Regions from separate parts of the Pseudomonas sp. ChxA genome, predicted to be linked through region 2. Evidence: predicted binding sites of a transcription regulator. Region 2 holds the regulator's gene; each other region holds the start of a gene.

Region 1 (2,272 bases), 2.7 Mb from region 2:
TGCCTTCGGTGAACAGGTCGTCGGTCTCGCGCCAGCGCACAATGCCCGACACCGAGAAGATCAGAAAGCCAGCCAGGGCGCCGATGATCATCGAATCCAGCCACAGCTGAATGATAAACGCCGAGGCAATTGCCAGGCCGGCCACCAGCAGGGTCAGTGGGTTGTATTGCACGGCTACTTGCTCGACGCGCTCGATTTTCTCCAGGTCATACACCCGCTTTTTGCGATAGCTGATAAACACCGCCACCAGCAGGCCGACCACCATGCCCAACGCGGGCAGGCCCATGGCATGGGTCACGTTGACCTGGCTGATGTCCACGCCGCTCTTGGCGACGTTGGCCAGCAGGATCTGATTAAGGAAAATATTGCCGAAGCCCACCGGCAGGAACATATACGGTGTGATCAGGCCGAAGGTCATCACGCAGGCGATCAGGCGGCGATCCAGTTGCAGCTTGGTCAGCACATAAAGCAGTGGCGGCACCAGCAGCGGAATAAACGCGATATGGATCGGCAGGATATTCTGCGAAGCAATCGCCACCACCCACAACAGGCCGATCAGCAGCCATTTGACATGACTGCCGCCGGTGGCTTCCTGGCGATCGACCAATAGCAGCGCCTTGTCCGCCAAGGCATGCGCCAGGCCGGACTTGGCAATCGCCACCGCGAACGCGCCGAGCAAGGCGTAGGACAACGCCACGGTCGCGCCGCCGCCCAAGCCTCCGTTAAAGGCCTTGAGCGTGGCCTCGATGCCCAACCCGCCGGTCAAGCCCCCGACCAGGGCGCCGACGATGATGGCGATGACCACATGCACACGGGACAAACTGAGCACCAGCATGGTGCCGACCGCGGCGATGACTGCGTTAATCATGGTTACCTCAAGCAAAAAACATAAAAAACAGACAGGCCTGCGACCGGGCGGCCATCAAGTGGCGTCCGTGTGCAGGCTTTAAGAGGTCTTATTAGAGGGCGCGCACTTTGCAGCAGGCGGGCGCGCATGTCAAAAACGGTGGCGAGGGAGCTTGCTCCCGCTGGGCTGCGCAGCAGCCCCAAAAAGCGCGACCAGGGCGCCTGCTTGGCAGTCGAACGGGAGCAAGCTACCTCTCCACAAAAGCAGCTTTAAATTGAACGTTTGAATAAAGAAATATCCGGGCGCGCCGATAACGAGGGTCTCTCTGTGTTTTCAGGTAAGGATGTCCCGATGTCGCTTAGACAGCTCTCCATTCAATGGAAAATCACCCTGCTCGCGGGCCTGTGCCTGCTGGGGATCGTGACCCTGCTGGTGGGTCTGTCGCTGTATCGCATGGAGCAGAGTTCACAGCAGGTCAAAGCCTCCAGCATGCAGATGCTCGACGCGTCCGCCCAGGCGCGCATCGAGGCCCAAGGTGAAGTGCAGGCGCTGGGCATTCGCCAGCAATTCATGGACGCCTATCAGTACGGCCATGGTTTTTCGCGCCAAGTGTTGTTTTTGCGTGAGCAGGCGGAAAAACGCTTCCTCGACGCCTTCGATACCCGCGAAGACCTGACCCGCCAAGTCAAGGCCGCCCTGCAAGCCAACCCCGATCTGCTCGGCCTGTCGTTGGTGTTTGAAGCCAATGCGCTGGACGGCAAGGACGAGTTGTTCGCCAATCAGGCAGAACTGGGCAGCAACGACAAAGGCCGCTTCGCCCTCTACTGGTCGCAGCCCACACCCGGCAAACTCACCTCCATGTCGCTGCCCGAAAGCGACATGGCCGACATCAGCGTCGGCCCCAGCGGCGAGAAGGCTAACGCCTGGTTCACCTGCCCACGTACCACGCTGAAACCCTGCGTGATCGAACCGTACTTTTATGTAATCGACGGGCAAAACGTGCTGATGACCAGCATCGTCTTCCCGCTGATGGTCAACGGCAAAGTCATCGCCTCGCTGTCGGTGGACATCAACCTCAACAGCTTGCAGGCCGTGAGCCAACAGGCCAGCCAGAAGCTGTATGACGGCCAGACCCAAGTCAGCATCCTCAGCCCCACCGGTTTGCTCGCCGGCTATAGCCCGGACGCCAGCAAACTCAGCCAGCGCCTGGATCAGGTCGACACCACCAGCGGCGCGCAATTGATCAGCGTGCTGGCCAGTAACCCCCAGACCAGCAGCCTGCGTACCGATCACCAACTCAAGGTGCTGGCGCCATTCGCGCCGATTCCCGGCGGCAAGCCGTGGGGCGTGTTGCTGGACGTGCCGGAAAAAGTCCTGGTTGGCCCCGCCGAAACGCTCAAGGCGCAGTTGGACGCGGACAACGCC
Region 2 (2,272 bases):
TGGCGTCGGGAAAACTAACGTGTCAGTGAATTTGTCCCTGGCCCTGGCAGAGCTTGGCCGTCGCGTCATGCTGCTGGATGCTGACCTGGGCCTGGCGAACGTCGACGTTCTGCTGGGGCTGACACCCAAACACACCCTGGCCGATGTGATCGAAGGCCGCTGTGAGCTGCGCGATGTGCTGTTGCAAGGCCCCGGTGGCATTCGCATCGTGCCGGCTGCCTCAGGCACCCAGAGCATGGTGCACCTGAGCCCGGCGCAGCATGCCGGCCTGATCCAGGCGTTCAGCGACATCGGCGACAACCTCGACGTGCTGGTGATCGACACCGCCGCCGGGATCGGCGAGTCCGTGGTCAGCTTCGTGCGCGCAGCCCAGGAAGTGCTGCTGGTGGTGTGCGACGAACCCACCTCCATCACCGACGCCTATGCCCTGATCAAGCTGCTTAACCGTGACTACGGCATGAACCGCTTCCGCGTGCTGGCCAACATGGCTCAAAGCCCGCAGGAAGGGCGGAATCTGTTCGCCAAGTTGACCAAGGTCACGGATCGCTTCCTCGATGTCGCCTTACAATACGTGGGCGCAGTTCCCTATGACGAGTGTGTGCGCAAGGCTGTGCAAAAGCAGCGTGCAGTCTATGAAGCGTTCCCTCGTTCGAAGTGCGCACTGGCGTTCAAGGCTATTGCCCAGAAGGTCGATACTTGGCCGTTGCCTGCCAACCCGCGGGGGCATCTGGAGTTTTTCGTCGAGCGATTGGTGCATCAGACGAGCGCAGGACCGGTGCTATGACATCCAGCGGCTACAACCTTTACAAAAAGTCGGCACGTGACAGCCAGGGCGAACTGATCGAGCGCTATGCGCCTTTGGTCAAGCGCATTGCCTATCACTTGTTGGCACGCCTGCCTGCCAGTGTGCAGGTTGAGGATTTGATCCAGGCCGGCATGATCGGCCTGCTCGAAGTGTCGACCAAATACGACGCGAGCAAGGGCGCGAGTTTCGAGACGTATGCGGGTATCCGTATACGGGGTGCGATGCTCGATGAAGTGCGTAAAGGGGATTGGGCGCCGCGTTCGGTACACCGCAATACGCGCATGGTCAGTGACGCAATTCGCGCAATTGAAGCAAAAACCGGTCGTGACGCTAAAGATCATGAAGTTGCGGCCGAACTCCAATTGAGTCTCGACGATTACTACGGGATTTTGAACGATACCTTGGGCAGCCGCCTGTTCAGTTTCGACGACCTTTTGCAGGACGGCGAACATGAAGGGCTGCACGAGGACGGCGCGAGTGCACATCTCGAACCGTCGCGTGACCTGGAAGACGAACGTTTCCAGGGGGCGTTGGCGGAAGCGATTGCCAATTTGCCGGAGCGTGAGCGACTGGTGTTGGCGCTGTACTACGACGAAGAGCTGAACCTCAAGGAAATCGGTGAGGTCCTGGGGGTCAGCGAATCGCGTGTCAGCCAGCTGCATAGCCAGTGCGCAGCCCGCTTGCGGGGGCGATTGGGAGAGTGGCGCGCGCGCTGACAGGCAGTGTGGGGACACTGCAGACGCTACCGCGAAGGCTTGATGCTTTTGCGGGTGTGTGCCGTGGTGCCCTGGGCAGTCCTTTTTGTGTAACGCCTGTTGATTGAAATGGCGCGTCCAGGTGCTGGGCGCGTTTAAGACTGCTTGGAGGTCGAATTGGACAAGAACATGAAAATCCTCATCGTTGATGACTTCTCAACGATGCGGCGGATCATAAAAAACCTGTTGCGTGACCTTGGGTTCACCAACACGGTCGAGGCGGATGACGGCCTGACGGCGATTCCGATCCTCAACAGCGGGAGCATCGACTTTCTGGTAACCGACTGGAACATGCCGGGCATGACCGGTATCGACTTGCTGCGTCACGTGCGCGCCGATGAAAAACTGCGCAGCTTGCCTGTGTTGATGGTGACCGCCGAAGCCAAGCGTGAACAGATCATCGAAGCCGCCCAAGCCGGGGTTAACGGTTACGTGGTCAAGCCATTCACTGCGTTGGCCTTGAAAGAGAAGATCGAAAAAATCTTCGAACGCATCCACGGCTGATGTCACCACGGGGGAGCTATGGAGCATAAAGAAACGTCACAGGGAGACTTTGAGTCGACCCTGAAAAAACATGCTCACCAGTTGGTCGAAAGCCTTGAAAAAGGCCACTTCGGCGACGCGGTGCAGTTGATCCATGAGCTTAACCAGACCCGTGACCGCGGCCTGTATCAGGAAGTGGGCAAGCTCACACGCGAGCTGCACAGTGCAA
Region 3 (2,272 bases), on a different contig from region 2:
CGACAGATTATGTCGAGTGGGCGACCGATGGTCGCACCTTATGACGTGTGTGCCGCACTGCTCGGGCCAGTGGCCTGGGGTGCCGGTTTTTCGGGGGCAGCCACGCGTTCGAGCTGAATATTCACGCGGCGATTGCGGGCGCGGTTGGCGGCATTGGTATTGGGCGCCAGTGGGTAGCTTTCACCGTGAAAACGCAGGGTGATCTGCGACTCCTGAATGCCATTGGCCTTGAAGTAGTCCATCACCGCCAGGGCACGACGACGCGAAACGTCACGGTTGGTCAGGCGGTTACCGCTGTTGTCGGAATGACCATTGAGCTCGACGTGATTAACCGTCGGGTCGGCTTTCATGAACGCGAGTATCACGTCCAGCTTCTTCTTGGCAGCGGCGTCCAACTCGATACCGCCACCGGGGAAGCCGACTTCAGTCTGTTTGACCTGATCGTAATTCATCGGCAACAGCTTGGTGGTGCACAGTTGATAGTCGTTGAAGGCCTTGTTGAATTTCACCGGCAACAGGCGGACCTCCGAGTAGCCGCCCTCACGCCCGTAATGCCGCACCGTCGGGCTACGCCCCTCCAGCAAACCCGTGAACAAACGCCCAGCCTGGGCCTGGGAGCTGTTGAACAGCACGTCGCCACTGCCAACACGCACGGCGCCCAGGTTGATATCACCACGGCCCGGCTGCCAGGGTGCAGCCGCCGCCAACAAGGTCGCCGAGCCCGCTCCGAGCGCGCCGCTATAGGCTTTCAGGCGAAATGTCGCCTGCTCGCCAGCCCGGCGCACGAACTCACCCGAGCCGAAATCGGTGATCGGCTGGGCCAGGCGGCACTCGAATTGGTCGCCTTCCACCTTCCACTCAATATTCTCCAGACGTGTCTGGAATGTGAGTGCCATCGCAGGCAGGCTGGCGAACACACTGAGCAGGGCTAGATAATGCTGGCGCACGGGAGGCTCCACTGGTTTCTACAACACTTCAAAGCGTCATACGTCGTTAAGGCATACCCAGGGATATCGGACACGTGCGGCAAAACTTGATAGCGAGTGCCTGCAAGAGTCTTTTCCGGTAGCATTCCCACCAGATTGACCCGCCTGGAATCCCCAATGTCCGACCGCCTGACCCTGCTGCGTCCCGACGACTGGCATATTCATCTTCGCGATGGTGCTGCGTTACCCCAAACCGTGGCCGATGTAGCGCGCACGTTTGGCCGCGCGATTATCATGCCTAACCTGGTACCTCCGGTGCGTAATGCCGAGCAAGCCGATGCCTATCGCCAGCGTATCCTCGCTGCACGACCGGCCGGCAGCCGCTTCGAACCGTTGATGGTGCTCTACCTCACCGACCGCACCGAGCCTGCCGAGATTCGCGAGGCCAAGGCCAGCGGTTTCGTATATGCCGCCAAGCTGTACCCGGCGGGCGCGACCACCAACTCCGACTCCGGCGTGACCAGTATCGACAAGATCCTGCCAGCGATCGAAGCCATGGCTGAAGTCGGCATGCCGCTGTTGATCCACGGTGAAGTCACCCGTGGCGACGTGGATGTGTTTGATCGTGAAAAGATCTTCATCGACGAGCATATGCGCCGCGTGGTCGAGCTGTTCCCGACCCTCAAGGTCGTGTTCGAACACATCACCACCGCCGACGCCGTGCAGTTCGTCAACGAGGCTTCAGCCAACGTCGGCGCAACCATCACCGCGCATCACCTGCTCTACAACCGCAACCACATGCTGGTGGGCGGGATTCGTCCGCACTTCTATTGCCTGCCGATCCTCAAGCGCAACACCCACCAGGTGGCCCTGCTGGACGCCGCTACCAGCGGTAGCCCGAAGTTCTTCCTCGGCACCGACTCGGCGCCCCACGCCCAGCACGCCAAAGAAGCTGCGTGCGGCTGTGCCGGTTGCTACACCGCGTATGCCGCCATCGAGCTGTATGCCGAAGCATTCGAGACGCGCAACGCCCTGGACAAGCTTGAAGCCTTCGCCAGCCTCAACGGCCCGCGTTTCTACGGCCTGCCGGCGAACACCGACCGCATTACCCTGGTTCGTGAAGACTGGACCGCCCCTGCCAGCCTGCCGTTTGGCGAGCTGACTGTTATCCCGCTGCGCGCCGGTGAAACACTGCGCTGGCGCCTGCTGGAGGAAAGCAAGTGAGTGAAGACCATTACGACGACGAACACGAGCACAGTGGTGGCGGTTCTCGCCACCCGATGGCCGAGCGGTTTCGCGGCTATCTGCCGGTTGTCATCGACGTAGAAACCGGTGGTTTCAACTGC

The links. Region 2 encodes FliA, which starts transcription of late flagellar genes. Its sites were predicted from a motif close to CTAAAGTTTNNNNNNNNNNNGCCGNTAA; they were not measured.
Region 1: a site for FliA is predicted at 1,134-1,161, ahead of P5706_RS21110 (methyl-accepting chemotaxis protein). Genes of this name have one in related genera too.
Region 3: a site for FliA is predicted at 1,011-1,038, ahead of P5706_RS26740 (flagellar protein MotY). Genes of this name have one in related genera too.

Annotation. Positions count from the first base shown of each region.
Region 1 covers NZ_JARPMK010000001.1:4,765,282-4,767,553, forward strand. Annotated here, with positions in the region: gene P5706_RS21105 (Na+/H+ antiporter family protein) at 1-865, opposite strand, end outside; gene P5706_RS21110 (methyl-accepting chemotaxis protein) at 1,199-2,272, shown strand, end outside.
Region 2 covers NZ_JARPMK010000001.1:2,082,973-2,085,244, forward strand. Annotated here, with positions in the region: gene fleN (flagellar synthesis regulator FleN) at 1-784, shown strand, start outside; gene fliA (RNA polymerase sigma factor FliA) at 781-1,521, shown strand; gene P5706_RS09315 (chemotaxis response regulator CheY) at 1,690-2,064, shown strand; gene P5706_RS09320 (protein phosphatase CheZ) at 2,083-2,272, shown strand, end outside.
Region 3 covers NZ_JARPMK010000002.1:224,786-227,057, forward strand. Annotated here, with positions in the region: gene P5706_RS26740 (flagellar protein MotY) at 39-947, opposite strand; gene pyrC (dihydroorotase) at 1,104-2,150, shown strand; gene rnt (ribonuclease T) at 2,147-2,272, shown strand, end outside.